One region of the Rhizobium sp. SJZ105 genome, then DNA from elsewhere that is predicted to be linked to it. Evidence: predicted binding sites of a transcription regulator. Region 1 holds the regulator's gene; each other region holds the start of a gene.
The links. Region 1 encodes LexA, which represses DNA repair genes until DNA is damaged. Its sites were predicted from a motif close to TGTTCNNNNTGTGTTCNG; they were not measured.
Positions count from the first base shown of each region.

Region 2: FB593_RS08045 (YifB family Mg chelatase-like AAA ATPase) is a predicted target of LexA. The motif match lies at 3,259-3,276, and genes of this name have one in related genera.
Region 3: FB593_RS05780 (energy-coupling factor ABC transporter ATP-binding protein) is a predicted target of LexA. The motif match lies at 2,269-2,286, and genes of this name have one in related genera.

Region 1 covers NZ_VIUP01000001.1:521,418-528,933, reverse strand. The annotation lists gene FB593_RS02685 (ComEC/Rec2 family competence protein) at 1-667, shown strand, start outside; gene FB593_RS02680 (glutathione S-transferase family protein) at 684-1,367, opposite strand; gene lexA (transcriptional repressor LexA) at 1,808-2,530, opposite strand; gene FB593_RS02670 (VOC family protein) at 2,742-3,623, shown strand; gene kdsA (3-deoxy-8-phosphooctulonate synthase) at 3,623-4,468, shown strand; gene eno (phosphopyruvate hydratase) at 4,616-5,890, shown strand; gene FB593_RS02655 (FtsB family cell division protein) at 6,227-6,544, shown strand; gene pdhA (pyruvate dehydrogenase (acetyl-transferring) E1 component subunit alpha) at 6,698-7,516, shown strand, end outside.
Region 2 covers NZ_VIUP01000001.1:1,590,684-1,598,199, reverse strand. The annotation lists gene ugpE (sn-glycerol-3-phosphate ABC transporter permease UgpE) at 1-243, shown strand, start outside; gene FB593_RS08060 (sn-glycerol-3-phosphate import ATP-binding protein UgpC) at 255-1,355, shown strand; gene FB593_RS08055 (cupin domain-containing protein) at 1,466-1,978, shown strand; gene gshB (glutathione synthase) at 2,224-3,183, shown strand; gene FB593_RS08045 (YifB family Mg chelatase-like AAA ATPase) at 3,369-4,901, shown strand; gene cysK (cysteine synthase A) at 5,018-5,986, opposite strand; gene FB593_RS08035 (LysE family translocator) at 6,143-6,760, opposite strand; gene dut (dUTP diphosphatase) at 6,835-7,305, opposite strand; gene FB593_RS08025 (peptide chain release factor 3) at 7,396-7,516, shown strand, end outside.
Region 3 covers NZ_VIUP01000001.1:1,140,076-1,147,591, forward strand. The annotation lists gene ribB (3,4-dihydroxy-2-butanone-4-phosphate synthase) at 1-876, shown strand, start outside; gene FB593_RS05775 (winged helix-turn-helix domain-containing protein) at 1,039-2,232, opposite strand; gene FB593_RS05780 (energy-coupling factor ABC transporter ATP-binding protein) at 2,348-3,028, shown strand; gene FB593_RS05785 (energy-coupling factor transporter transmembrane component T family protein) at 3,025-3,630, shown strand; gene FB593_RS05790 (biotin transporter BioY) at 3,662-4,225, shown strand; gene FB593_RS05795 (histone deacetylase family protein) at 4,252-5,187, shown strand; gene FB593_RS05800 (exodeoxyribonuclease VII small subunit) at 5,190-5,444, shown strand; gene FB593_RS05805 (pirin family protein) at 5,547-6,470, shown strand; gene dxs (1-deoxy-D-xylulose-5-phosphate synthase) at 6,569-7,516, shown strand, end outside.

The DNA of each region.
Region 1 (7,516 bases):
AGTTACGGCCTATCGTGATCTACCGGATCTATTGATTCACGAGGACGGCGAATTGGTGGCACTCGTGGAGGACGGCAAGGTCTCAACCACAAAAGCCCGTCCGCAGGGCTTCGTTTACGGCCAGTGGCAAAGGGCGCTGCTGCTGCCGGAAAAAACCGTGCCGCCAGATTTTATAAATGGTGAGAGCATGGCAAATACTGCTGGTTCTGACTCGAGATCGAAACTGTCGCCCGAAGACATGGCTGTGGTGGTACGCGAGATGACGGCGGCGCTCAAAGACGCCAAAGTTGGCGTCTTCACCTGCAGGAAAGACATATGGTGCGTAGCGAGCGCCGCAAGCGGAGAGTGGATCGTCGTTCTGGACGATGGCCGCTTCGCCGGAAAAGCCTGCGATATTGCCGATATCGTCGTTGTTTCCCGCAGAACCTCTTTTTCGCAGTGCCGCTCGGGTGCACTCCTGCTCAGCCGTGACATCTTGCGGCGTCTCGGTTCTGTGGAAATAGATTTTGCTAACAAGAGGGAGGAGGGTGTGGCGAGCGGGCTGCGCGCCGCAATCGCCGGAACGGACAGGCCCTGGAGCCAGCACCGTTATTACGACTGGAAAAGCGGACGTTTCGACCGTGATCTGCCGCAGCCCATCATCCGGCTGCTGGCGGCGTCGCAATGACAGCCGCCAGCATGGATCATCGGGCCTTGGCGCGCAAATCTTCAGTCAATTCGCCGATCTCGCCAACTTCCTCTTCATGACCAGCGTCGCGCCAGCTCTCCTTCAAACCGGCCTCGTACCATTCTTGCATGGCAGGCAGGGCGAGCAGCCGGTCGCAATAGGCTTTCGCTGCTGGCGAAAGATCCGCGCTGCCATAGGTCTGGAAACGGAATGCAACCGGGCAGAAGAAAGCATCGACCGCCGTGAACTTTTGACCGGCGAGATATGGCCCGCCGAATTTTGTGAGACCCTCGCTCCACAACGCATCGATCCGCTTTATATCGGCTTTAAGCCCGGCATCGCCGCCCCTGGGTTTGACCCGAATGCCCACCGACATGGGATAGAGATTGCGCAGCGAGGAAAAGCCGGCATGCATCTCACTTGCGGCCGAACGCGACCAGGCCCTCGCATGCTTGTCGCTTGCCCAGACACCCTGGTGTCTTTCGGCAAGATATTCGACGATCGAAAGCGTTTCCCAAACCGTCATACCCTCGTCGACCAGGCAGGGCACCTTGCCCGTCGGCGAAAAGGAGGAGAAGGAGACGCCTTCGCCGAACGGAATGAGCTTTTCATCAAAGGCGATACCGAGCGTGCGCATCAATACCCACGGCCGCAGCGACCATGAAGAATAGTTCTTGTTGGCTATATAAAGATCGTACATCGCGTATCTCCCGGATATGACGCGTATTTCTACACCTGCCAAGCGTTCACGGAATATCGAAAATTATCCATGGCTCCCATAAACGCCGTTGATGAATGGTGATGTGGGGTCACTGAGAGCGCGGCTTGCGATAAGTCACCCTTTGGTGACTACTAAAATCTGACTGCGCAACACGACAGAACAACGTCGCTAAAAAACAGCGGATGGGATCGCTTCGACAATTACAGCGAGCAGCCCATTCGCCACCACGCCTGTAGCGAAACCGAAGCATCTTTATGGAGCAGGAACTTAGTTTGGAAAGGGCAACGCGCATAGGCTGAATGGCGCATATCCTCGTGCACCCGCTAAAGCACGCCACGTTTGGAAACAGCCAAACCATATATAGGCGCCATCTTCACGATGACGCCTAATGTAAAGTGAGCACGTTCGGTTCGATAAGATCAATGGTAGCGGCGGATCAGCCCCACCAGCTTGCCCTGAATTTTCACCCGGTCGGGCCCGAAAATACGGGTCTCATAGGCTGGGTTTGCCGCCTCGAGCGCAATGGAGGCACCCTTGCGGCGGAAGCGCTTCAGCGTGGCTTCCTCGTCATCCACCAGAGCCACAACGATGTCCCCGGGATTGGCGGTGTTGCCGTTGCGGATGATGACTGTGTCGCCGTCGAAAATGCCGGCCTCGATCATCGAATCACCCTTGACCTCAAGAGCGTAATGTTCGCCCGTGCCAAGCATGTCTACTGGCACGGCCACATCATGGGTGTTGTTCTGGATGGCGGAAATCGGCACGCCCGCAGCGATGCGGCCCATGACCGGCACGGTGACAGCCCCGCCCAGATCGTTGGCCGGCGTCTTGGGGGCAGGGGCCGGTTCCGGCGTCTTGGGCTTGCCAAGGCTGCCTTCGATAATGCTCGGCGAAAAGCCGCGCTGCGGCCTTGCACCCGGCGTATAAGCCTCGGGCAGCTTGATGACTTCCAGCGCCCGAGCTCTATTCGGTAGCCGACGAATGAACCCGCGCTCTTCGAGAGCGGTTATCAGGCGGTGGATGCCGGATTTCGAAGCAAGATCGAGTGCGTCCTTCATTTCATCGAAGGAGGGCGGCACGCCGGACTCTTTCATTCGTTCATGAATGAAGAGAAGCAATTCCTGCTGTTTGCGCGTGAGCATGAGGAAAACACCCTTTAGAATCGTAGTGGAAGTCGCGAAACAAATACAGAACGAACACTATATGTTCCATATGTGTTCTGCAATCCCCTAAAATTTCGTGAAGGTGCCATCCGTTGCTGTGATGATTTGCCTCATAGCACGCAATTGTGCTTTTGTGCGGTCAAACCCGTCCCGGCATGCTCCGAGCGGAAGGCCAGCAGGATACATTTTCATGACGAAACCCTATAGCGTCGACCATCTCGTTTTGCCCGTGGAAGTCATAGGCGTCGCCGTGAAGCGCCTCGTCAGTCTTGGCTTTACGGTTGCGCCGGAGGCTCTGCATCCTTTCGGCACCCAAAATGCCTGCGTATTTTTCGCCGATGGCACCTATCTGGAGCCGCTCGCAATTGCTGATCCGGCTAAATATAATGCCTCAATAGAGAGGGGTGATGTATTCACCGGCAGGGATGTGGCCTTCCGGCAACGGGACGGGCAGGAGGGTTTTTCGGCTCTTGTTGCCAAGACTGAAGACGCCTTGGTTGACCATGAGCGGTTTCGGGCAGCCGGCCTTTCGGCGGGCGATGTTTTCGAGTTTTCGCGGCCTGTTCGGATGCCGGATGGCTCGCAAGGCGAGGCGGCGTTCCGGCTGGCTTTTGCGGCAAGCGGGGCGGCCGCGGATTTCTTTTTGTTCAGTTGTCAACGGCTTCAAGCCCTTCCGGGCGATCGCACCATGCTGGAGCGCCACGCCAATGGTGTCACCGGCCTCAGTGAAATCGTCCTGTTTACCGGCGGCGATGCGAAGGTGGCGGGCCTGATCGAGACGGTGTTTGGCTGTGAAGGCAAATGGTCTCCGGGCGGTGATATGGTTTTCGCGACCGGCAATGCCAGCATCAGATTGACCGGAAAACCGCCTTTCGGCGGGCAGACCCTGAATGCTCAGGATGGCAACGAAGGCGGATTGCGCGGCGCGGGCATCGTCTTTTCTTCACACGATCTTGCCGTGACAGAGGCGGTGCTTGCTGCTAATGGCGTGTCCTGCGCAAAAGCGGACGGCCGTCTGGTGGTGCCCGCGGCACCCGGTCAGGGCGTTGCCTTCGCCTTCGAGGAAAAATGATGAGCGTTACGAACAATCTTAAAGTCACTGCCGGCGACGGCGCCAGCAAGGTTTCCTTCTCGAATACCGAGCGGTTTTCGCTGATTGCCGGTCCGTGCCAGATGGAAAGCCGCGAACATGCCTTCATGATCGCTGGCGTCCTGAAGGAGCTTTGCGACAAGCTGGGAATAGGGCTTGTCTACAAGTCCTCTTTCGACAAGGCGAACCGCACTTCGCTTTCCGGAAAACGCGGCATCGGCCTGGATAACGCGATGCAGGTTTTTGCCGATCTCAAGAAGGAATTCGGTTTTCCTGTTCTGACCGACATCCACACGGAAGAGCAATGCGCCGTCGTTTCCGAGGTGGTGGACGTTCTGCAGATTCCGGCGTTCCTCAGCCGCCAGACCGATCTTCTCGTTGCTGCCGCCAAGACCGGCCGCGTCATCAACGTCAAGAAAGGCCAGTTTCTGGCGCCCTGGGACATGAAGAACGTGCTTGCCAAGCTCAATGAGAGCGGCAATCCGAATGTGATGTTGTGCGAGCGCGGCGCGTCCTTCGGTTACAACACGCTGGTTTCCGACATGCGCTCGTTGCCGATCATGGCAGCGCTCGGCGCACCTGTCGTTTTCGATGCCACCCATTCGGTGCAGCAGCCGGGCGGGCAGGGCGGCTCCACAGGTGGCCAGCGCGAATTCGTCGAGACGTTGGCGCGTGCGGCCGTTGCGGTTGGCGTGGCCGGCCTCTTCATCGAGACCCATGAGGATCCGGACAATGCGCCGTCAGACGGCCCTAACATGGTCCACCTGAAGGACATGCCGAAACTGCTCGAAAAGCTTCTGGCTTTCGACGCGATTACGAAAGCCTGATCGGCTGACCGTGACGGCGGGCACTTTTGTGCCAATCGATTTTAATGGCGGGCGGGCCGTTTCCGCTGCCCACCGTCATTGTAATTTCTTCGCCATCGTCTAAGACAGGCGACGGAAAATATCTGTTCCATTCCCAAGGGAGAGACCATGACTGCCATTACCGATATCATCGCGCGCGAAATTCTCGACAGCCGCGGCAATCCGACCGTTGAAGTCGACGTTTATCTCGAAGACGGCTCCATGGGCCGTGCCGCCGTTCCCTCCGGCGCCTCCACCGGCGCGCATGAGGCGGTTGAGCTGCGCGATGGCGGCAAGCGTTATCTCGGCAAGGGCGTGGAAAAGGCGGTCGAAGCCGTCAATACAGAAATCTTCGACGCGATTGGCGGTTTCGACGCTGAAAACCAGATCCAGATCGATCAGATGATGATCGCGCTCGACGGCACGCCGAACAAGTCGCGCATCGGCGCCAACGCCATCCTCGGCGTGTCGCTCGCCGTTGCGAAGGCTGCCGCTGAAGCCTCCGGCCTGCCGCTTTACCGTTATGTCGGCGGCCCGAACGCGCATCTGCTGCCGGTTCCGATGATGAACATCATCAACGGCGGCGCGCATGCCGATAACCCCATCGACTTCCAGGAATTCATGATCCTGCCGGTCGGTGCAGAAAACATTCGCGAAGCCGTGCGCATGGGCTCCGAAGTCTTCCATACGCTGAAAAAAGAACTGTCCGCACAGGGCCACAACACCAATGTCGGCGATGAGGGCGGTTTTGCACCGGGTCTCGAAAGCGCGCCGGCAGCACTCGATTTCATCATGAAGTCGATCGAAAAGGCTGGCTACCGTCCAGGCGACGACATGTTCATCGGTCTCGACTGTGCGGCGACCGAATTCTTCAAGAACGGCAATTACGTTTATGAAGGCGAAGGCAAGACCCGTTCGCCGATCGAGCAGGCCGAATACCTGGCCGAACTCGTCGCGAAATATCCAATCATCTCCGTTGAAGACGGCATGGCTGAAGACGACTGGGATGGCTGGAAGGCGCTGACCGATCTCATTGGCAACAAGTGCCAGCTGGTGGGCGACGATCTTTTCGTCACCAACTCCGCCCGCCTTCGCGACGGTATCAAGATGGGTGTCGCCAACTCCATCCTCGTCAAGGTCAACCAGATCGGTTCGCTTTCCGAGACGCTGGACGCAGTCGAAACGGCGCACAAGGCAGGTTACACCGCCGTCATGTCGCACCGTTCGGGCGAAACGGAAGATTCCACCATCGCCGATCTCGCGGTCGCAACCAACTGCGGTCAGATCAAGACCGGCTCGCTTGCCCGTTCCGACCGGCTCGCAAAGTACAACCAGCTTATCCGCATTGAAGAAATGCTGGGCCCGCAGGCTGCTTACGCCGGCCGTTCGATCCTGCGCGGATAATCCGCGTTCGGGTTTCGCGATATGGCCCGCCGCCTGGCGGGCCAGTCTCAGGGATGGGCGGTTTATCCGCACTGCTCACTCCCGAGTTGATCCGGGGTTCAGTCAGCCCAGGTCCCTGGGTTGAAAGGACTCTTTTCACGGCGAAGACGCGCTGTGGCTTGATGCCGGATCACGCTCGGCATAACGAACTCTCTCTGATATCGTCGTCATTATTAGCCCGCCTCTGGCGGGCTTTTTTGCGTCTATCAGTCGCGCGGAATTTAAGGTCAACGGATAGTTAAACAATCCGCATTAGTCTCGAGACTCACATTATGCGTTTTAAGGCTTCTCTCCGGCATGTGGACCAGACATCATAAAAAGAGACGATTCGGCCGTTTGATCGTTCCGGCCATTACGATCGCTTTTCTTTCCTATTTCGGGTATCATTCCATCCACGGCGACTTCGGCCTTCAGGCGACGGAGCGGCTGGAGCGGCAGCGTATTGCCAGAACGGCAGAGCTTGCCAAGCTGACGCAGGCGCGCGTTGCGCTGGAGCGGCAGGTCGAATTATTGAGCGACGGTTCTCTCGAACGTGACATGATTGACGAGATTTCCCGTTATCAGTTGAATATGTCCCGTACGGACGAAATTGTCATCATGAATACCTACTTCTAATTAACCGAAATCAAGTTAATTAATGATTTGTGATTTATTCACAGCACTTTAGCATGAATATGTGCCATGCGTTTAAAGCATTGCTGCGTGGCATTTTCTTGCATATGGTACGCGCCAATCTATCCATTCAAACGACAACTCAGGGAGGGATGAATGGCGCCGCGAAAAACCGCGTCCGTATCCGGCCGAAAGACAACGGCAAAGGCTGCAGGCGAATTCACCGGTAAGAACAGCCCGGACTTTTCGAAGGAAGAAGAGCTTCACGCCTATCGTGAGATGCTTCTCATCCGTCGCTTCGAGGAAAAGGCCGGCCAGCTTTACGGCATGGGCTTCATCGGTGGTTTCTGTCACCTCTACATCGGTCAGGAAGCCGTTGTTGTCGGCATGCAGATGTCTCAGAAGGAAGGCGATCAGGTCATCACCGCTTACCGTGACCACGGCCATATGTTGGCTCTGGGCATGAGCGCGCGTGGCGTCATGGCTGAGTTGACCGGCCGCAAGGGCGGCCTGTCGAAAGGCAAGGGCGGCTCGATGCACATGTTCTCCAAGGAGAAGCATTTCTACGGCGGCCACGGCATCGTCGGTGCGCAGGTTTCGCTCGGAACCGGTCTTGCCTTCGCCAATAAATATCGCGGCAACGACAATGTCTCCGTGACATATTTCGGTGACGGCGCCGCCAACCAGGGTCAGGTCTACGAGAGCTTCAACATGGCCGCTCTCTGGAAACTGCCGATCATCTATATCGTTGAAAACAACCGTTACGCCATGGGCACCTCGACCGCCCGGGCCACCGCACAGTCGAACTATTCGCTGCGCGGCCAGTCCTTCGGCATTCCCGGCATCCAGGTGGATGGCATGGATGTGCGCGCCGTAAAGGCCGCCGCCGATCAGGCGCTGGAACATTGCCGCTCCGGCAAGGGTCCGATCATTCTGGAAATGCTGACCTACCGTTACCGTGGTCACTCCATGTCC
Region 2 (7,516 bases), 1.1 Mb from region 1:
TTCATCATCATGTTCGTTTACGGCTGGAACCAGTACCTCTGGCCCATGCTGATGACCACGGACGAGAGTTTCTTCACCCTGATGCGCGGCATCAAGTCGATCCTGCAAGTCTGGGTCGGTTCGCAAATCCCCGATTACAACGAAGCTTTCGCGCTTGCCGTTCTGGCCATGCTGCCGCCTGTGATGATCGTCGTGATCTTCCAGCGCTGGTTCATCAAGGGCCTGACGGAAAGCGACAAATAAGGAAACCGAAAATGGCCGCGATAGAAATCAGTCAGGTCTGCAAGGATTATCATGGCGGCGTGCGTGCCGTGCATCACGTCGATATCGACATCAGGGACGGCGAGTTCATTGTTCTCGTCGGTCCTTCCGGCTGCGGCAAGTCCACGCTCCTGCGTATGGTGGCCGGACTTGAGGATATTTCCGAAGGCACGGTGAAGATCGGTGACCGGGTGGTCAACCAGGTAGATCCGGCTGACCGGGATATCGCCATGGTGTTCCAGAACTATGCGCTCTATCCGCATATGTCGGTGCGCCAGAACCTGGAATACGGGTTGAAGAACCGCAAGACGCCGAAGGCGGAGATCGATGCGCGCGTGGCCGAGGCCGCCCGCATGCTCCAGCTCGAACCCTATCTGGAGCGCAAGCCGCGCGCCCTTTCCGGCGGCCAGCGTCAGCGAGTCGCCATGGGCCGCGCCATCGTGCGCAAACCGGCGGCCTTCCTGTTTGATGAGCCCCTGTCCAACCTTGATGCCAAACTGCGCGTTTCCATGCGCGGGGAGATCAAGCGCCTGCAAAAGCGCCTCGGCACTACTTCGATCTACGTCACGCACGATCAGCTGGAAGCCATGACGCTGGCAGATCGTCTGGTGGTGCTGAACGGCGGCCGCATCGAACAGATCGGCGCACCGCTTGAGGTCTATCACACCCCCGCTTCCACCTTTGTCGCAAGCTTCATCGGCTCTCCCGCCATGAACCTGCTGAGCGGCGAGTTGCATGGGGATAGCCTTGCGGTCGGGCCGTCGCTGATCGCGCTCAACGGTTTCGCCCCCGCCTCCGGCCCGGTTACTGTGGGCATGCGGGCGGAAGATTTCCGCCTGGCGGCGGCAGGTGAGCCCGGTTTTTCGCTACGCGTCGAGTATATCGAGGAACTCGGCTCGCAGCGTCTTATCCACGGCATGATCGGCGACCAGAACCTGACCGTGGCGTTTTCGCCGGAGGTCGAGATTCCGGCTACCTTGTCGGTCGCCATATCTCCAGACAAGCTGCACTTCTTCTCCAGCGAGACCGGCAAGCGCATAGCCGGCAAGGCGGAACAAGCTGTGGCGCAGCCCGTGCAGCTGGCAACGGCCTGAGTGGACGATAAGAAATCGGCGCGATGACTAAAATTGCGCCGATTGTCAAAACCGCTTCGTTACGATCCCGATGATAGAAGATCTCCAATATTTCACGGGGGTTTTCTAATATGCCTTTAAAGATGATGTTCGCGGCGGCTGCGACCATGGCCATCCGCACGGTGCCGATATTGCCGGCCTCTTTGCGCCGGGCAAAAGACGAGAGCGTGGTTAGCGCGTCCTGCACCGATTTGCGGCTGCAGCCGGCCCCCATCAACCCCGACTGGATAATTTCCGGCGATCCTCAGGCGCGCGCGGCGGATCATTCCAGAAGCGGAGACCGCGCCTCCAGCACAGCCATGTGGGATTGTACGGCGGGCGAGTTCCGCTGGTTCTTCGGTTGGGACGAGACCGTCTATATCCTTGAGGGTGAGGTGCATGTGACGGCGGAAGACGGCACAGTCAGTATCCTGCGGGTGGGTGACGTCGCTTATTTCCGCGCGGGTACATGGGCCACCTGGCGCGTGGATGAGTATGTCCGCAAGGTTGCCTTCATGCGCCGTCCTTTCCCCACGGCGCTGGCTCTGGCCTACCGGGTCAAGAACAAGCTGTTTGCCGGTCGTTCCTACAAGCTGGCGGCCTGAACTGGTAAAACACTCCGTCAGGTTGGGGCTCTGCGCAGCGCCACCTGCGGAATTGTGAAGGTTCAATAAAACTCACAAAAAGCACCCCTCGCAGCAGTTGCGTTTGAATGGTCGCTGCCCTACATCTTCAGGGTTTTCTGAAGCATTTCCGGGTCTCTTCCGGTCCTGCGGGGAATCGCGAACAGACGAGGCAATGGGCACGGCGGAACCGCGAAGCGTCCGCATGCTGCAAGAGGAAGATGCGCATGGCGAAGATCAAGAACGTCGCGATCCAGATGGATCATGTCTCCGGCATCAATATCGCCGGCGACTCCACCTTCGCCATGAGCCTTGAGGCGCAGGCACGTGGATACCGGCTGTTTCACTATACCCCCGAACGCCTCTCCATGCGCGATGGCAAGATCTACGCGACCGTCGAACAGATGGAACTGCGCGATATCAAGGGCGACCATTTTTCGCTCTCGGAGCCGGAGCGGGTCGATCTCTCGACCATGGATGTCATTCATCTGCGCCAGGATCCGCCATTCGACATGGCCTACATCACCTCGACCCATTTGCTCGAGCGCATTCATCCCAAAACGCTTGTTGTCAACGATCCCGCCTGGGTCCGCAACTCGCCGGAAAAGATTTTCGTCACCGAATTCGCCGATCTGATGCCGAAGACGCTGATCACCAAGGATGTCTCTGAAATCGCCCGCTTCCGCAATGAAATGGGCGATATCATCCTCAAGCCGCTTTATGGCAATGGTGGTGCAGGCGTCTTCCATTCCGCGCGGGACGACCGCAATTTCTCGTCGCTGCTGGAAATGTTCGGTCAGATGTTCCGCGAACCCTATATCGCCCAGGAATACTTGCCGGATGTTCGCAAGGGCGACAAGCGTATCCTTCTGGTGGATGGCGAGCCCGTGGGCGCGATCAATCGCGTGCCGGCGGAAAATGATGCCCGCTCCAACATGCATGCCGGCGGCCGCCCGGAGCCAACGGAACTCACCGCGCGTGAGAAGGAAATCTGCCGCCGCATCGGCCCCGCCCTGCGCGAGCGCGGTTTCCTGTTCGTTGGCATCGATGTGATAGGCGATTACCTCACGGAAATCAACGTCACCTCACCGACAGGCATTCGTGAAGTGCAGAAATTCGGCGGTGCCGATGTGGCAAGCTTGTTGTGGGATGCGATCGAGAAAAAGCGCGAAGCACAGGATTTCTGAGGCAATTTCCTCGCCACCTGCGTTTGTTCCGCGTGCACAACTCTATACAACTGAAATACACCGTTCGCGCGAAATTGTTCGCTTAATGTTCTTGTTTTATTCTTCGCTCTATGGCAGGTTACTTGAGAGTGGCCGCCATCGGGGCATAATGCTTTGATGTTGTGGCCGGTTTGCGGGGGCAGGCCATGGTGGCACGGGTCAATACGGTTGCATTTCAGGGAATAGAGGGTGTGCCGGTCGAGGTGCAGGTGATGGTCGCACCCGGAAAAGTTGGCATCCAGATCGTCGGCCTGCCGGACAAGGCGGTGGCGGAAAGCCGGGAGCGTGTGCAGGCCGCGCTCCACGCCTCCGGTCTGGCGCTGCCGGCAAAAAAAGTCACGGTCAATCTTGCGCCTGCGGATTTGCCCAAGGAAGGATCGCATTTCGATCTTCCGATCGCTTTGGGTCTCATGGCCGCGTTGGGAGCGATCCCGGCGGAAGCGCTCGGGCAATATGTGGTTCTCGGCGAACTCAATCTCGATGGCACCATCGGCACGGTTTCGGGCGCTCTGCCCGCGGCCATCGGTGCCAATGCGCTCGGGAAGGGTTTGATTTGCCCGGCTGATAGCGGGCCCGAAGCAGCCTGGGCCGGGGCTGGCATCGATATTCTCGCCCCACGCAGCCTTATTGCGCTTGCCAACCATTTTCGCGGCACCCAGCTTCTCTCCCGCCCGATGCCCGCCATCCGCGCCAATCCGGTCAATTTGCCGGATCTGGCCGATATCAAGGGGCAGGAGACGGCCCGGCGCGCGTTGGAGGTGGCAGCTGCGGGTGGCCATAATCTGCTGATGGTTGGTCCGCCCGGCTCCGGTAAATCCATGCTCGCCGCGCGCTTGCCCTCAATTCTGCCACCGCTCGAGGCTGCGGAATTGCTGGAAGTGTCCATGGTCCATTCCATCGCCGGCCAATTGTCCGGCGGCAAGCTGTCGGACCGCAGACCGTTTCGCACGCCACACCATTCCGCCACCATGGCCGCGCTTATCGGCGGAGGGCTGCGTGCCAAGCCGGGTGAGGCTTCACTTGCCCACCACGGCGTTCTTTTCCTCGATGAGTTCCCGGAATTTGCGCCTCAGGTGCTGGATGCGCTGCGCCAGCCGCTGGAAACGGGCGAATGCATCGTTGCCCGTGCCAATCACCGCGTCACCTATCCGGCGGACATCCAGCTTGTCGCTGCGATGAACCCCTGCCGGTGCGGCAGAGCGGGGGAGCCGGGTTTCACCTGCGCCAGAGGCCTACGTTGCATGACAGATTATCAGGCCCGCATTTCCGGCCCGCTGATGGATCGCATCGATATCCGCATCGACGTTCCCGCCGTCTCCGCCACTGACCTCATCCGTCCCATGACTGCAGAACCGAGTTCGGTGGTGGCCGCCCGTGTCGCTCGCGCCCGCCTTGCGCAGCAGGAGCGTTATGCGGCGGCGGGCTCTTCAGGCATTCGCACCAACGCTCGCTGCACGACAACGCTGATCGAAAAATATGCGGAGCCCGATGCTTCCGGGCTGCAATTGCTGCGCGATGCTGCCGAACAATTGAAGTTCTCCGCACGCGGTTATCATCGCATTCTCAAGGTCGCCCGCACATTGGCTGATTTGGACGGCAAACAAACTGTCGGGCGTATCCATGTGGCGGAAGCCATTTCATACCGCATTGCCGGTGAAAGACTGACGGCGGCGGCATAAGAGGCCTTCCTTCGCCCTTTACCGGCTAAAACAATTGTGCCGCTGGCGGATGGCCGGCGGCACAATCGGTCATTGCCGTCAGGCGCGCGTTTGCGGCCTGACCGAAGAGGAACGGCTTAAAGCCCAAGCCCTTCGAAAAGAGCGGTCGAAAGGTAACGTTCCGCGAAGGAGGGAATGATGACGACGATATTCTTGCCGGCATTTTCCTCACGTGCGCCGACCTTGATTGCCGCTGCGAGTGCCGCGCCCGAGGAGATGCCGACGGGTACGCCTTCCAGCCTCGCCACCAGACGGGCGATTTCAAAAGCGTCGTCATTGGTCACGGTGACGATTTCGTCATAGATTCCAGTGTCGAGGATCGCGGGTGCAAAACCGGCGCCGATGCCCTGGATCTTGTGCGGACCGGGGTTGCCACCGGAAAGAACCGGGCTGTCGGCTGGCTCGACGGCAATGACCTTCACCTCCGGCTTGCGGGATTTCAGCACCTGGCCTGTACCGGTGATCGTGCCACCCGTGCCGATGCCCGAAACAAAAATATCGACAGCACCCTCGGTGTCGTTCCAGATTTCTTCGGCCGTCGTCTTGCGATGAATATCCGGGTTTGCCGGGTTTTCGAACTGCTGCGGAATAATCGCGTCTGGCAGGGTTTCGGCCAGTTCCTGTGCCTTGGCGATGGCGCCCTTCATGCCCTTCGGGCCTTCGGTCAACACCAGTTCCGCGCCCAGCAAGGCGAGCATTTTCCGGCGTTCGACCGACATCGTTTCCGGCATGGTCAAGATCAGCTTGTAACCCTTGGCGGCGGCGGCAAAGGCTAGCGCAATGCCCGTGTTGCCGGAGGTCGGTTCAACCAGCGTCGTTTTGCCGGGGGTGATCTTGCCTTGGGCTTCCAGCGCTTCGATCATGGCAACGCCAATGCGGTCTTTGACGGAGGCGATGGGGTTGAAGAACTCCAGCTTGGCGAGAAGATTGGCCTTCACGCCCTTTTCCCTCGCCAGCTTGTCCAGCCGCACGATCGGCGTATCGCCGATTGTTTCGGTGATGGAGGAATAGACGCGTCCGCGTCCGGGCTTTCTGGCTTCGGGCATGATGCTCTCCTGTATGAAGGCCACACGATGTGTGGCCGCAAGATTTCAGCGGCAGAATAGGAGCAATAGTCTTGTCAGGCCAGCGAACGTTCGTCCTAATATCGTCTGATTACCGGAAAAAATTCACGATAAATCAGGCAAATGCACGAAATCGTTTCAGGTGCTGCGGATCGCGATGATGGTCGCCGTTCCCGCCAGAATTCCCGCAGCGGTGCGGTTGAGGATCGTCAACGCACTTGGCCGTTTCAGGAGGTTGCGCGCCTTGGCGGCAAGCAGGATGTAAGGCAGGAGAACGGCCATCAATACGATGAAGGTCAGCGCCAGAAGTGTCGCATATTCCGATGGGCCGATCATGCGGATGTCGATCAGCGTCGGCACCAGCGCCACATAAAACAGCATGGTTTTTGGATTACCCAGCGTGATCAGCAGGCCGGACAGAAACGACATGGGAATGCTGGTGCTTTTTTTCGCCTTCAGGTCCTGTGGCAAGAGGCCGGCGGTCCAGAGCTTCCATGCGATATAGAGAAGATAGGCTGCGCCGGCAAACTTCAGGACCATGAAGGCCTCCTGAAAAGTCTGCGCCACGAAGGCGAGGCCGAGGATCACGCCGGTCAGGTAGATCATGTCGCCCAGCACCAGCCCGAGGCCCATGAAGAAGGTTTCCCGAAACCCCGATCCAAGCGCCCGCGCCACGATCGCCGTCATGCCGGGGCCGGGAATGGCAGCGGCGATGAAGAGTGCGGTGGCATAGGCAAGAAGGGTCGTCAGCGTCATGGTCATTTTCCCCGAAAATCCGCCAGATCAATAGCGAAAATCAGGGGTGAAAACAATCGCCATAAGGGGGCTGGTCAAAGCCCCGTGGAGCCGAAACCACCGGCACCGCGTGCCGTCTCGGATGTTTCGGTCACTTCGCTGACTGCCACCTGCGTAACTGGTGCAATCACCATCTGTGCGATGCGCATGCCGCGCTCGATGACAAAATCGGCCTGCCCCAGATTGGCGAGAATGACCTTCACTTCGCCGCGATAGTCGCTGTCCACCGTGCCGGGGGAATTGAGGCAGGTGATGCCGTTCTTTATGGCGAGGCCGGAGCGCGGACGGATTTGCGCCTCATAGCCTTGCGGAACCTCGAAGACGAAGCCGGTCGGCACCAGCGCCCGTTCGCCCGGCTGCAAAGTCAGCGGTTCATCGGCCGGCACTGCGGCGCGCAGGTCCATTCCGGCGGCGCCACGGGTTTCATAGGAAGGCAATTCGAGGTCTGCGCCATTGGCAAGACGCACAAGCCGGAGGAGGGGTCGATTATCATTTTGAACGGTCATGCGGCATTAGTTTGCCGAGATCGCGGCAAGGTCAATTGCAAATGCGGGCCTGAAACGCTAGATACCCCGCAATTCCACAGGATTTGTCAGATGGCCGAAACACTTGCCGAGGCGGTCTCCCGCCGCCGCACCTTTGCTATTATTGCGCACCCGGACGCGGGTAAGACCACGCTTACGGAAAAACTGCTGCTGTTCGGCGGAGCGATCCAGC
Region 3 (7,516 bases), 620 kb from region 1:
GTGGCGGAGAACGACAGCGCCCACACCACCGCCTTCACCGTCAGCGTCGATTTCAAGCATGGCACGACGACCGGTATTTCGGCGGATGACCGCACCTTGACGGTGCGCAATCTCGCCAACCCGAATGTCGGCGCGTCGGATTTCACACGGCCAGGCCACATTTTCCCGCTGATTTCCCGCGAAGGCGGCGTGCTGATGCGTTCCGGCCATACCGAAGCGGCCGTCGATCTCTGCCGGCTCGCTGGCCTGCCGCCCATCGGCGTCATCAGCGAGCTGGTCAATGACGATGGCACCGTGATGCGCGGTCCGCAGGTTCTGGATTTCGCCGAAAAACACGGCATGAAGCATGTTTCGGTCGCCGATCTGATCGCCTATCGCCAGCGCAAGGAAACGCTGGTGGAGATGGAATCCTCCTTCACCATCCAAACCCCGTTCGGACCGGCCAAGGCGCATACCTACTCCCTGCCATGGGACCGGATGCAGCATATGGCGGTGATTTTCGGCGATATCCGCGATGGCGTCGATATTCCCGTCCGCCTGCACCCTGAAAACGTTGCTGACGACGTGTTCGGCGACCGCCAGCCGGTGCAGCACTATATGCAGAAGATCGCCGAAGAAGGCCGCGGCGTCATCGTCTATCTACGCGAAGGTTCTGTCGGCGTCGGCCAGGTGGACGGACGGCGCAAGGCGCGTGATCCCGACGAAGCGCACGCACAGGCCCGCTCCCGCGAAAATGAGTGGCTGGAAATCGGCCTCGGCGCGCAGATTCTCAAAGATCTCGGCATCAGCTCGATCAAGCTGATGACGACCCGCGAGCGCCACTATGTCGGGCTGGAAGGCTTCGGGATCAAGATTTCGGCAACGGATATCGGGTGATTTAGGGACGTCGCGAGGGCGCTTCGATTTGGCGTCCTCTCCGCCCGTCCGGCGTCATCCTCGGTCTTGTGCCGAGGATCTGCAGACGCATCCTATACATTTTTCGTTGCAGATGCTCGGGACGGGCCCGAGCATGACGGAAGAGGCAGGCTCAAGGCGCAATTACACATCCCGCCACCCCTCCAGATAATTCACACTCTCCACTCCCGTAAACTTCGCAAGCCGCGACAATTCCGCGTCTAGTTTCTCGAGCCTTCCCGCTGAGGCGCGCACGCCCGGTTCCAGCCACAGGCGGCGCACATCCAGCGTGCTGCGCTTGCGGTCTGCCTTCATGTCGATACGGCCGATCAGCCGGTCGCCTTCCAGAAGCGGGAAGACGTAGTAGCCATATTGCCGTTTCGGCTCGGGTACGAAGACCTCGATACGGTAATAGAAGCCAAACAGCCGCTCCGTGCGGTTGCGGTCGCGCAACAGCGGATCGAAGGGGCTCAGCACACGGACGCGGGACGACGGCTCCGGCAGGTTGGCGACATCGGCGCTGAAATCCGCAAAAGCATAGGACGGACGGGCAGCACCGCCATCGCTTGCGAGAAGCGAGACCTCACACAGTTCGTCACGGTGGCTCTTGACCCAGTCCCTCGCCTCCTGCGGGGTAACGAGATCAAAAAAGGCGGCGATTTCGCCATGGGTGGCAAAACCCAGCCGGGTGAGCGCCTGCCGGCAGGCCCAGTCGACGAATTGCGTATGCTCCACTTCGCTTTCGTGGTGCTCGCCGGGAATGACCCGCTCCGCCAGATCATAGACCTTCTGGAAATTCACGCGGCCGGATATGGCAAGCTTGCCGGTGTGCCACAGATACTCGAGTGCGGTCTTGGAAGGATGCCAGTTCCACCAGCCGCCGGACTGATGCCCCTCCTCCTTCAACTCACGCGCCAGAACCGGACCCGTGGCGGCGATGCGCTCCAGCGTCTCGGCGAAAGCCGCATCAAACCCCTCACCATGCCATTTGCGCCAGCGCTCCTGAATGATCGGCTCGCGGCGGCGGAAGCGGTGCTTCCAATAGGGGTAAAATTCGGTCGGCACGATGGAGGCATCATGCGTCCAGTGCTCGAACAGCGCGCGGTCCTTTTCCAGCAGTGCTGTCAGATGTTCGCGCCTGTAGGTCTGGTTTCGGGAGAATATTATCTGGTGATGGGCGCGCTCCACCGTGCCGATACTGTCCACCTGCACGAAACCGATATCGGTAATGAGCTGCAGCAGGCCATCCTTGGAAAGCGCCTTTCCGGGCGGAGAGCAAAGCCCCTGCCGCGCCAGAAAAATCCGCTTTGCCGCTTCGTTTGAAACCTTGATCGTCATGAAGCAGAAGGTATGACGGCTTTTTCAGGATTGCAATGTTCTTTTTTTGTTCTTTGTTTCACTTCTGTTGATGACACGATATAGAACCGGAAAGCGATAGAGGGATGCATCAATCTTGGAAATCCGTTTCGACACCGCAGGCGTCGCCTTCGAGGGCAGGCAGGCTTTACAGCCCGTGTCCCTGACATTGACTGAACGGCGTATCGGCGTGATCGGCCTCAACGGCTCGGGCAAGACCACCTTTGCGCGGCTTATCAATGGTCTGACAAAGCCGACGCGCGGCAAGGTGTCGGTGAACGGTCTCGACACCGTCAAAGATGCGAGAGCGGTATTGCAGGCAGTCGGTTTCATCTTCCAGAATCCGCAGAACCAGATCATCCTGCCGATCATACGCGACGATGTCGCCTTCGGCCTCAAGCGACTCGGTATCGGCAAGACGGAGACAGAAACGCGGGTCAAGGCCGTGCTTGCCCGGCTCGGTATCGCTCATCTGGAAGAACGGCGCGCGCACGAGCTTTCCGGCGGCGAATTGCAGCTGGCGGCGCTGGCCGCCCTGCTCGTCACTGAACCGCAAATCCTCATTCTCGATGAACCGACCAATCAGCTCGACCTCAAAAACCGCGCGATCGTTGAGAAGACAATGGCTGCGTTGTCGCAGGCGCTTGTCGTCATCACCCACGATCTGCCGCTGCTTTCCGGCTTCGATCGCGTACTGGTTTTTCACGAAGGCGAGCTTGTTGCAGACGCCAACCCCGAAGAGGCGGTGGCACGTTATCTGGAGGTTGCGTCGCGATGAAGTCCCTTCATGTCGAAGGCACGGGCTGGCTCTACCGCGTCTCTCCACGCCTCAAGCTCGTGACGCTGATGGTTTTCAGCATTGCGCTATTTCTCACCCGCGATCTGCTTTTGCTGGGATGCGCCGTCGTCGTGGCCGCCGCCATTGTGCGCGAGACGCGGCTGCAATTCCGCGAGATCGGCCTGCGGCTACGCCCGGTGATGCTGACCATTCTCCTCGTTGCCGCCTTCAGCTATCTGCTGCTTCCGGTAAACGATGCGAGTGTCAATCTTTTGCGGCTGACTGCACTGGCGCTCCTCGCCACCGCCGTCACCATCACCGTCAGCATTTCGCAATTCATGGACGAAATCGCGCTTGCCGCCGCCCCGCTGGAAAGGCTGGGGCTGGTCAAGGCGGCCGATATCGGGCTCGCGGTCGGGCTCGTCGTGCGGTTCGTGCCTGAGATCGTCAATCGTTACCATGCCGTGCGCGATGCGCACCGGGCGCGCGGCCTCCCCGTTCGGCTGGCCACGATCATCGTGCCGCTCGTCATTATGACGTTGAAGGATGCGGATGCCATTGCCGACGCCATTGACGCGCGCGGTTTCAGAGGCCAAAGCTGACGGCAAAACAACCATCCGGAGTTCCCGAGCCATGACGACCCGCGACCTTGTGCTGATCTCGCTGTTTTCCGCCATCATCATCGCACTCGGACTTTTGCCGCCGATCACGCTTGGTTTCATTCCGGTGCCCATCACCGCGCAGTCACTTGGCGTCATGCTGGCCGGTGTCGTGCTGGGGGCGAAACGCGGCACGCTCGCGGTTCTTCTGACCATCCTCATCGCCGCCATCGGCCTGCCAGTCCTCTCAGGCGGACGCGGCGGCCTTTCCATCTTCACCACGCCGACCACGGGCTTCCTGATCGGCTGGATTGCTGCCGCTTTCGTCACCGGCACGCTCTCGGAAAAACTCGTCAATCGCGGCCAGTCGGCTCTGACGCAGGGTATCGGTTTCTTCATCGCCAGCCTCGCCGGCGGCGTGGTCGTGCTTTATGCCTTCGGCATCTCCTATCTGGCGCTGGTGGTCGGGCTCGGGTTTGAAAAGGCGTTCATGGGTTCGCTCGCCTTCATTCCCGGCGATGCGTTGAAGGCCGTGCTTGCCGCCCTTGCCGGCCGCGCTGTGATGGTCGGTTATCCGCTTTTGCCGCAGCGCACTTGATCAGCTTATTTCGGGAGGATTAGAGAATGGCGACCCGTCTTTACGAACATCCGATCTTCCTTGAACACATCACGCCGGAAGGCCATCCCGAGCGGCCGGATCGGCTGCGATCTCTGAACATTGCGCTCGAACATCCGAATTTCGAGCGGCTGGTCCGCAAGCAAGCGCCGCAGGCCAACGAGGATGCCGTGCTTCTGGCGCATCCGGAGGAGCATCTGCTGTCCGTCATGCGCCAGATTCCCGAGGAAGATGGCGAGATCAACCGCGTCGAGGCCGACACCTATGTCTCGCCGAAAAGCCTGCAAGCGGCGCTGACCGGTATTGGCGCTGCGATGGTGGCGGTAGATGACGTGTTTACGGGTGCCGCCGACAACGTCTTCGTTGCGTCCCGCCCGCCCGGCCACCATGCGGAAACCGCAAAGGCCATGGGGTTCTGTCTCTTCAACAATGCAGCAATCGCCGCCCGTCACGCCCAGAAGGTGCACGGCGCAGAGCGCGTCGCCATCATCGACTGGGACGTGCATCACGGCAACGGTACGCAGGATATCTTCTGGAACGACACGTCAGTGCTGTTCTGTTCCACCCACCAGATGCCGCTTTACCCGTGGAGCGGCGATAAAAACGAAACTGGCGTGAAGAACAATGTCGTCAACGCGCCACTTTCCCCCAATACCGGCAGCGAGTATTTTCGCGAGGCGTTCAAATCCCGCGTCCTGCCGGCGATTGCCGATTTTTCGCCCGATCTCATCATCATCTCCGCCGGTTTCGACGCGCATCACCGCGATCCGCTGGCGCAGATCAATCTGGTGGGCGAGGATTTCGACTGGGCGACGGGGCGGTTGCTGGAAATGGCGGACAAATACGCCTCGAACCGGGTCGTCAGCCTGCTTGAAGGCGGTTATGATCTGGAAGGGCTGGCGGAATCGGCGGCCATGCATATTTTGAGAATGATGAAGGGTTGAAAATGACGGAAAATGCCAACACAGCCGATGTCAGCGGTTATTCCTTCGAAAAGGCCGTCGCCGAGCTGGAAAGCATTGTTGCACGCCTGGAGCGCGGAGACGTGGCGCTGGACGAGTCGATCGCCATCTACGAGCGCGGCGAAGCCCTGAAAAAACATTGCGAGACGCTGTTGAACGCCGCCGAAAAGCGTATCGAGAAAATCCGTCTCGACCGCGCCGGAAAACCACAGGGCGTGGAGCCGCTGGACGGGGAATAAACACGTCCTGTTGAACGGGGGCGACACAGCGTTCAACATTACGGCGCTCCCACGTCGTATCGTTCGTGGTAAGCTTGCGTGTAACGATACGAGGAGCTTCGGATGTCCTTCTTTCCCGGCAACGATCCTGTCGCGGGTGATGCTTTCGCCTGCGACGCCATCGAAAACCTCATCATTCCGCGCACCAGCGATATTGGCGGCTTCGCCGTGCGGCGTGCGCTGCCGACGCGGCAGCGGCGGCTGGTCGGCCCATTCATCTTTTTCGACCGCATGGGTCCGGCCATCCTGAAGGCGGGCGAGGCGCTGGATGTCAAGCCGCATCCGCATATCGGGCTTTCCACCGTTACCTATCTGTTTGACGGCGAAATCAAGCATCGCGACAGCCTCGGCACCGAACTGGTCATCCGGCCCGGCGACATCAACCTGATGACGGCGGGGCGCGGAATCGTGCATTCGGAGCGCACGCCGGAAAACCTGCGCGGCCATCCGCTTTCCATGTCCGGCCTGCAGACCTGGCTTGCCCTCCCCGATCATATGGAGGAAATCGCTCCGGCTTTTTCCCATACCGCCCGGGAAGACATGCCTCTGATCGATATCAAGGGCGCATCCGGCCGGGTCGTTATCGGTGACTTCGAAGGCCTCACTTCCCCCGTTTCGGCTTTTACCGACACGCTTTACGTTGACCTGACGCTGGAACCGGGTGTGAAATTCCCGTTCTCCGCCGACCATGAGGAACGGGCGATCTACATTCTTTCCGGCTCTCTGGATGTCGCGGGTGACGTTTTTGCCGCCGACCAGTTGCTCGTCTTCCGGCCCGGCGACGACATTACATTGCAGAGCGGCAGCGGCGGCTGTCACATCATGATCTTCGGCGGTGCGGCACTCAACCAGCGCCGTTACATCTGGTGGAACTTCGTTTCGTCATCAAAAGAACGCATAGAGCAGGCCAAACAGGAGTGGAGAACCGGACGCTTCGATATCGTTCCCGGCGACGAAGAAGAGTTTGTCCCTTTGCCGGAGGGTTGAAATTCTATAGAAGTGAACGACATGCAGGGCTCAACTGCTGGCTTTCTATATGAAAGACGCACTGGTGCCCACCGCTGACACGAGAAAAGGCCGAACGATTGACCGGAATGCCACAGACCCCATTGCTTGACCGGGTGAATTTTCCATCCGATCTCAAGGAGATCGACGATCGCGACCTGCCGGAACTGGCAAGGGAGTTGCGCGACGAGATGATCGACGCGGTGTCGAGCACCGGCGGGCATCTGGGTGCCGGTCTGGGCGTGGTGGAGCTGACGATTGCCATCCACAAGGTGTTCAACACGCCTGAAGACCGGTTGATCTTCGATGTCGGCCACCAATGCTATCCGCACAAGATCCTGACCGGCCGTCGCGAGCGCATCCGCACGCTGCGCCAGGAAGGCGGGCTTTCCGGTTTCACGCGTCGGGCCGAGAGCGAATATGACGATTTCGGCGCCGGCCATTCCTCCACCTCCATTTCCGCCGGTCTCGGCATGGCGGTGGCTGCGGGGCTGGATCAGAGCGACCGCAAGGTTATCGCCGTCATCGGTGATGGCTCCATGTCTGCGGGCATGGCGTTTGAGGCGCTCAACAATGCCGGTGCGCTCGACGCGCGGCTGATCGTCATCCTCAACGACAACGACATGTCGATTGCGCCGCCGACGGGCGCGATGAGCGCTTATCTCGCGCGGCTGGCCTCCGGCCGCACCTATATGGGCTTTCGCGATTTCGGCAAGAAACTCACCGCCTATCTCGGCAAGACTATCGACCGCGCCATTACCCGCGCCGTGACCCATGCGCGCGGTTACGTAACCGGCGGCACGCTGTTCGAGGAGCTTGGCTTCTATCACATCGGCCCGATCGACGGTCATTCCTTCGATCACCTACTGCCTGTACTGCGCAATGTGCGCGACAACCAGAAAGGCCCTGTTCTCATCCATGTGGTGACGCAGAAGGGCAAGGGTTATGCACCGGCGGAAGCGGCAGCGGACAAATATCACGGCGTCAACAAGTTCGATGTCATTACAGGCGCGCAGGCGAAAGCCAAG